DNA from 2 places in the Exiguobacterium sp. s157 genome. Region 1 is predicted to be linked to the other one. Evidence: predicted binding sites of a transcription regulator. Region 1 holds the regulator's gene; the other holds the start of a gene.
The links. Region 1 encodes Rex, which represses fermentation and respiration genes when NADH is low (regulators of the CRP and FNR family bind a similar motif). Its sites were predicted from a motif close to TTGTGAAATATTTCACAA; they were not measured.

Region 1 (4,042 bases):
TGAGCGGCCAATCGTTCCAAATCTCGTCGATGACGCGGTTGGCATCCGACAAGTTCTGTTGCTCCTGGTCGTAGTAGCCGATTTCGACGCCGGTACCGTAGCGGATGTCACCGGTAAGGGCCGGCTGTTGTTTCGTCAACACTTTCAAGAGCGTCGATTTGCCGACTCCGTTCGGGCCGACGAGGGCGACCGATTCGCCGCGCTGCAGTTGGAAGCGGAGCTGCTGGGCGATTGGTTCCTCATAGCCGATGGCGAGGTCGCTGCCGCTCAACACGTCGTTCCCACTTTGGCGTTTAATCGAGAACGAGAGGACGGCACTACGCTCATCACCGTCCGGCGCTTCCATTCGGTCGACTTTCTCGAGACGCTTGCGGACACTCTGGGCCCGCTTCGTCGTCGTTGCCCGGGCGATGTTACGCTGGATGAAGTCCTGCATCTTGGCGATCTCTTCTTGTTGCGAATCGAACTGCTTCTTCTCTTGCTCGTAAATGGCAGCCTTCTGTTCAAGGTACTTCGTGTAGTTGCCGACGAAGCGACGGCTGCGGTGGCGGGACAGCTCATAGACGACCGATACGACGCGGTCGAGGAAGTAGCGGTCGTGGGAGACGATGAGGACGGCGCCTTTATAGCCGCTCAAATACTTCTCGAGCCAGCCGAGTGTCTCGATGTCCAAGTGGTTCGTCGGCTCATCCAAGATGAGCAGGTCGGGACTTTGGAGCAGCATCTTCGCGAGGGCGAGACGTGTCCGTTGTCCGCCGGAGAGCGTATCGATGCGGCGTTCGAAGTCGTCCGGATAGAAACGCATCCCGTGAAGGACGGAGCGGATCGTCGCCTCATATTGATAGCCACCGCGGTCTTTGAACGTGTGTTGTTCTTCATCGTAAGACGACAGCAGACGCTCATAGGCGGCCGGGTCGTTCAAGATGCGCTCAGAACCCATGTCTTGTTCCATGCGGCGGAGCGTCTTCTCCTGTTCGATCAAATCGGTGAAGACGGTGAGCATCTCGTTCCAAATCGTCTCGTTCGACTCTAACCCTGAATCTTGGGCGAGATAGCCGATGGTGACGTCTTTCGGCTTCATGATGTCACCTGAATCGTAGTTGTATTCCCCGGCGATGACTTTGAGCAGCGTCGATTTGCCGGCGCCGTTGCGGCCGACGAGGGCGACACGTTCGCCTTCTTGAATCTCGAGTTTGACGTTCTCTAAAATCGGCTCGACGCCGAATGATTTCGATAAGTTATTGACTTGCAGTAGGATCAAGTGAAAAAACCCCTTTCTCTCTATTTAGTATACTTTATTTCTTCCCCATTTCAGGTATATTCATTGAGTGGTCATGTGAATTCGTTTACAATCAAGGTGTATGAAATTAGATTCGTTTGAAACGCGTCGTAAAAAGGAGGCTCTTTCCGTTGAGTCAAAACGAACCAAAGATTCCGCAAGCGACAGCCAAACGGTTGCCACTATACTATCGGTTTATCCAAAGCCTACATTCATCAGGAAAACAGCGTGTCTCTTCTGCTGAACTGAGCGAGGCGGTCAAGGTCGATTCGGCCACGATCCGTCGCGATTTTTCGTACTTCGGTGCGCTCGGTAAAAAGGGATATGGCTATAACGTACAGTATCTGTTAGACTTTTTCCGTAAGACACTGAATCAGGACGAGATTACGAACGTCGCCTTAGTCGGGGTTGGTCATCTTGGGACAGCTTTCGTCAACTATAACTTCCTTAAAAACAATAACACACATATCGTCGTCGGGTTCGACGCAGACGAGACAAAAGTCGGCACGACGATGTCCGGTGTCCCGATTCATCACGTCGATGAGATGGAACAGATCATGAAACAGAACAAGATTGACGTCGCCATCTTAACGGTGCCGTCTGCCTATGCGCAGCCTGTCGCGGACGACTTGGTCCGCTTCGGCATCAAAGGCATCTTGAACTTCACGCCGGCCCGTCTTACGGTGCCGGACACGGTCCGCGTCCATCACATCGACTTGTCGATCGAACTCCAGTCGCTCATTTACTTTATGCAACACTATCCATCTGCTGAGGGGGTCCATCAATAATGGAATTACTATCATCGTTGCTCGTCGTCGGTATTCCAGGAGGCGCAAGTATCTTCATTATCGCCATCGTCGCGCTCATCATCTTCGGGCCGAAGAAATTGCCTGAATTCGGACGCGCCGCTGGTCAAACGCTCCGTGAGTTCAAAAATGCCACGAACGGCATGATGAACGAACATGACGAGAAAGATAAGAAAGAACTTGAGAAGAAAGAGCAGTAATCATGAATCATCAACCTGATCAAGAGCGGGCGCTGTCCGATCACTTGACAGAGCTGCGGAGACGACTGATGCTGTCGGCATTTGTCGTCTTTGCCTTCTTTTTGATCGCTTTGCCGAGTGTCAAATACGTGCTCGCCTATCTGCAGGCGGACCTCGTCGAACGAGGGCTCGAACTGAACGCCTTTGGGGTCGCGGACCCGCTCATGATTTACTTGAACTTGGCGCTCGTCATCGGGCTCGTCACATCCGGTCCGTTTCTACTGTATCAACTGTGGGCGTTCGTCGCACCTGGTCTGCATCCGAACGAGCGGAAAGCGACGCTCGCCTATATCCCGATCATCTTCATCTTGTTCCTGATCGGTCTCGCGTTCGCCTATTATTGGTTGTTCCCGCTCGTCCTCGATATCTCGACGGACCTCGGGCAAGACCTCGGGCTAACGCAAATCATCGGGGCGTCGAACTACTTCACGTTCTTGCTGCAACTGACCATCCCATTCGGACTGTTGTTCCAGTTGCCGGTCGTGACGATGTTCTTGACGCGCATCGGTGTCGTGACGCCGTACTTCTTATCAAAAATTCGGAAGTATGCGTACTTCGCCTTGTTCGTCATCGCCGCGTTCATCACGCCGCCGGATTTGACGTCGCATCTCATGGTGTCATTGCCGCTCTTCTTCTTGTATGAAATCAGCTTATCGATTTCACGCATCACGTACCGGGGCGTGCTCCGTCGTGAGAAAGAGGCGATGGTGAAAGAGCAGATGGATTTGATGAAACAAATGAATGAGAAGTGAGCATCGTTCCTTAACGGGACGGTGCTTTTTTGTTGTCACAGTGGGTGTTCAAACTTTCGACATATTTACGTGAAAAAGTGAGCAAAAGGATTGTCAAACCTTCTTGTGAAATAGTACACTAAGTTCAGAAAGTAAATGTGATATTTATCACAAACACTAACTTGCCTAACACTCAAAGGAGAGACAACCATATGAAAATCGCAGTCATCGGATGTACACACGCAGGAACAGCAGCCGTCAAAGGATTACTCGCCAAGCACGACAATCTCGACATCACGGTATATGAGCGCAACGACAACGTCAGCTTCCTCTCGTGTGGGATCGCCCTCCACGTTGGCGGTGTCGTCAAACGTGCTGAAGAGCTCTTCTACGCGTCACCGACCGAACTCGAAGAACTCGGTGCGACGATGCGCATGAAGCACGACGTGTTGAACATCGACACGGAAGCGAAGACGGTCCATGCGAAAAACCTAGACACGGGAGAAGACGTCTATGACACGTTCGACCGTTTGATCGTCACGACTGGTTCATGGCCGATCGTCCCGACGCTTCCTGGCATCGAGATGACTGGGATTGAGCTCTGCAAAAACTATGGCCACGCCCAACGCATCATCGAGCGGGCAAAAGACGCGACGAACATCGCCGTCATCGGTGCCGGCTATATCGGCGTCGAGCTCGTCGAAGCGTTCGAAGTGTACGGCAAACACGTCACGTTCATCGATAGCGCCGACCGCATCTTGAACAAATATCTCGACAAATCGTTCACGGATCAACTTGAAGCAGATATGACGTCACGCGGCATCGACCTCGAGCTCGGCCAGACGGTCGAAGCGTTCCGTGGTACAGATGGAAACGTCACACACGTCGTGACCGATAAAGGTGAGTTCGAGGCCGACCTCGTCATCCTTTGTGTCGGCTTCCGCCCGAACACGGGACTCCTTCAAGGCCAAGTCGACATGCTCGGCA
Region 2 (4,042 bases), on a different contig from region 1:
CTTGCTTCAGTACATCCCGTAGCTCTTCTTCCGGTTGGAGTCTCTCGCTGCCCCTCCAGACGTGTTGAGCGTAAAGGAAGCGGAATTCGTCGGCATGACGCTTCGCTTGATAGTCGTACCGTTCGAGCAATTGATCGATGGCGACGTCGACGTAGGCGTCGAGCGTCTCATAAAATGTATGGATGTCCGAAGCGACGAGCGCCATCTTGACCAAGTTCAAGGTCGAGAACGATAAATTGCCTCGTCCGATCGACGTCTCGGCGCCGTGACGATTCCCCATCACTCGTGTCCGACACCCCATATAAGCCACTTCTGAGTCATGACTCCCATCATAATATTGCAAGTTGAACGGGGCATCGACGAAGGAGAAGTTCGGGAATAGACGCTTGCCCGTCACGCGACAGGCGAGTCGGAACAAGTCGACGTTCGGGTCGGTTTCATGAAAGTTGACACCCTCTTTTACTTTAAAGATTTGAATCGGGAAAATCGGCGTCTCCCCGTTACCGAGCCCTCGTTCGGTCGCATGCAATAACTCGCGGATGAAAATTCGACCCCAACGGCTCGTGTCGGTCCCGTAGTTGATGGAGACGAATGGCACTTGGCCGCCTCCTCGCGAATGCATCGAATTAGCGTTATGAATGAACGCCTCACACGCTTGATACGTCGCTGTGATTGTCTCGGTCTCAGCGACTTCGAGAAGTTGCTCGGTCGACCATTCGACCGGAAGCTTCTTGAGCCGCTCGAGTTGACGTTCATACGTCTTTTCGACGTATGGCGCTAAATCGACATCGAACATCGGGAACGCTTGACCCCCGTGTTGCATATTCTGATTCGCTTGAAGAATGATCGAAGCGAGTGCCATCGCCGAACGGATGTCCTGGGGTGGTCGAATCGTTCCGTGTCCGGTATGAAATCCGTTCGTCAGCAACTCGCCGAGCGGGATTTGACAACACGTCGTCGATCCCGTCACGTAATAGTCGGCGTCATGGATGTACAAAAAGTTGTCTGCGACGGCCTGACGTGTCCGCTCTGACAACAAGTACATTGTCGACAGCTGTTTCGATACTTCCGAGGATAATCGTGCCAGTTTGCCAAGTGGTGATTTCCCGTCGACGTTGGCGTTCTCTTGTACGAGATCTTGATCTGGGAGAACACAGACATCTTCATAAAGCTGGAGCATGTTCACTCCGCATCACCTCACTATATATTGATAAGAATCGAGTTCATAACTCGATTCAATTCCATATATAGATTATGTCATGTTTGAGCATGGAGATGTGGAGTCTAAATTGTGAGCGTTGGTTGTGATATAAACGCAAAAACAGCCGAGCCCGCATATGGACTCGACCGTTCTTTCAAGTGATCCAACTTATAATTCTTTAGCCGGTTTCACGATTTTTAATTCAACTTCTTCTTTTTCCTCTGACTCTTGGGCTTCGCGCAAGCCTTTCGCGTTCAACCACGTATAAATCGCACCCATGAACAAGGCACCGCCGATGATGTTACCGAACGTGGCCGGAATCAAGTTGTGGATGGCGCCGGCAAAGCTAATCGCCTCAGGGTGTGGGACGACCAGCGTGAGCGCAAACAAGACGAAGTTGGCGATGACGTGATCAAATCCTGACGCGAAGAAGACGGCGACGAGGAAAATCATCGAGAAGATTTGAGCGAACTCATTTTTCATCTGTTTTGGTAAGAAAATCGCGAGACAGACCATCCAGTTACAGAAGATGGCACGGAAGAAAATCTCGACCGTCGTATGATGCATCTTGCTCTCGACGACCGAGAACAGCCAGTTGTCCATCCCGAGTTCTTGGATGACGCCGGTCGGGGCGAGCAACAAGGCGAACAAGACGCCACCGAGCGCGTTCCCGACGAAACAAAGTAACCAGACGAGCATCGTGTCGCTGAGCGTCGTATAGCCGCGTAACGTCGAGGTCGTGAAATACATTGTGTTCCCCGTGAACAGTTCGGCTCCGCCGTAGATGATCATGACAAGCGCGATCCCGAATGAGAACCCACCGATGAGTGTCGTGAACGGCGAATCGATCAAGTACATCCCGTTGACAACTTTAAGTGTGAAGATTGAAGCGAATCCGATAAAGATCCCCGCGAGCATTGCCCGTAAAAAGTATTCCATTGGCCGATAATGAATCATTTGCGAAGATGCCTGAGCTTTTTTTCGTAATGATTCGAGTGCATGGATTTCCATTGATGCCATGTCACAAACCCTTCTTTCTGTTTGAATGAACCCATATAATAAGAACGAACATGTGAAATCATTAACAATATAAGCCCGAATCCAATAAATTGCAATCGACCTTGGACCGTGTTGACATATTTTTCACATCGTAATCGTTTACATTTGTCGGATTTGTGACGAAAAAAACGACCCTTCGCAAAGGGTCGTTCGATACAGCTTATTCTTTGTCTGCAGACTTCTCTTCAGACTCTTCAGATGATGCCTCAGCCGACTCTTCTTCAGTTGCTTCGGCTTCACTTTCTGTCGTTGTGTCTGTGTCTGCCTCGAGCTCTTCAAGAGAGACCGGCTCGTTCACAGATGCGATTTGAAGCTCGCCATCCGAGACGATGTCATAGTCTTTGTTCTCTGGAATGTCAGATACCGTGACCGAGTCACCGATACCGAGTCCAGAAACATCGAGTTCAATGCGTTCCGGAATGTTAGCCGGTGTCGCCGATACTGTAACTTTATAGAGCGTTTGCGCCAAGAAGCCGCCTTCTTTGACACCTTTCGCGTCACCGACGAGTGTGACGTCCGCTTCGACTTCCGTCGCTTCGTCCATCTTCACGGCCATGAACTCGACGTGCTTGTATTCGTTCGTGAACGGGTCAACTTCAGTCCCGTGAACGAGCGTGTTTACTTTCTTGCCGTCAATGTTCAACTCGATTAGCGCGTTGTCACCGTGGTCGCGGAGAATTTTGCGAAGTGCCATCTCCTCGAATGCTACTGGTGTGCTCTCGACTTTATAGCCGTAGACGACACCTAGTACTTTACCTTCTTTACGCAAGTTTGCGCGGACCGAACGTGGTCGTAATTCTCGTTTCGTTACTTTAAGCGTGTCTGCCATAATCTTTTCCCCCTACTGGTTTATCGATCATGTCTACATCTTGAGGGTGAGGCAGTGAAAAAGCCACCTCTCAACCTCGATGCGTTGAGTGACATGTGTATATTGTTCCCATAGGCACCCGGACATAAACGTTACAGCCGATTAAAAAAAGATTACAAGCGTGTCACATAACCCGTTTGAACAACTTCTCAAGTTCGTACGTACTCCATTTCACCAAAATCGGTCGCCCGTGCGGACACGTATACGGGGACGTCGTCTGATTGAGGTCATGCAGCAATTGCCGCATCATCTCATGGTTCAATGGATGGTTCGCTTTAATCGACCGCTTGCACGCCATCAAGATTGACGCGTCTTCCCGATATTTGGCGAGATTGACAGAGCGGTCCCGAATCGCCATCTCAATCAAATCGCGGACCGTCCCTTCCAAATCATGCTGCGGGTACCACGTCGGAATCTCTCGGATGAGGAACGTGTTGCCACCGAACGGCTCCAAATCGAGCCCCGCTTCTTTCAAGAGCGGAGCGACTTCTTCAATCGCGAGCGTCTCTTCTTGCGTGAACTCGAGTGTGAGCGGGAGCAGCAACAATTGATACTCTTTGTCTGGATTCCCGAGTTGCTCATAAAACAATTCGTATTTGATCCGTTCCTGAGCCGCGTGTTGGTCGATGACATACATGCCGTCCTCGGCGCCGCAGACGATATAGCTCGCATGCAATTGGCCGATGACGTCGAGCGGCGGCAACCGCTCTCCTTTCGTCTCAATTGCGTCTGATTCGACAATCGGGTCGGTCGGTGCAGGCGCTTCATTGACGAGCGGGGTCGGTGACCATCGACTCGGTGACGTGACAGGCTCACGTGGAATCGGATAGTTCCACGTCGGCGGTTCATCCGTGACAGGTGTCCGTTCGACCGTGAAATCAAGTCGCTCTTGTTCGGTCCGATTGACCGGTCGC

Region 2: KNP67_RS03310 (formate/nitrite transporter family protein) is a predicted target of Rex. The motif match lies at 2,272-2,289, and genes of this name have one in related genera.

The regions. Positions count from the first base shown of each region.
Region 1 is NZ_JACSLQ010000008.1:10,396-14,437, forward strand. Features, by position in the region: gene KNP67_RS13190 (ABC-F family ATP-binding cassette domain-containing protein) at 1-1,261, opposite strand, end outside; gene KNP67_RS13195 (redox-sensing transcriptional repressor Rex) at 1,411-2,067, shown strand; gene KNP67_RS13200 (twin-arginine translocase TatA/TatE family subunit) at 2,067-2,285, shown strand; gene tatC (twin-arginine translocase subunit TatC) at 2,288-3,076, shown strand; gene KNP67_RS13210 (FAD-dependent oxidoreductase) at 3,268-4,042, shown strand, end outside.
Region 2 is NZ_JACSLQ010000001.1:630,603-634,644, reverse strand. Features, by position in the region: gene KNP67_RS03315 (anaerobic ribonucleoside triphosphate reductase) at 1-1,180, opposite strand, end outside; gene KNP67_RS03310 (formate/nitrite transporter family protein) at 1,370-2,212, opposite strand; gene KNP67_RS03305 (50S ribosomal protein L25/general stress protein Ctc) at 2,421-3,089, opposite strand; gene mutL (DNA mismatch repair endonuclease MutL) at 3,253-4,042, opposite strand, start outside.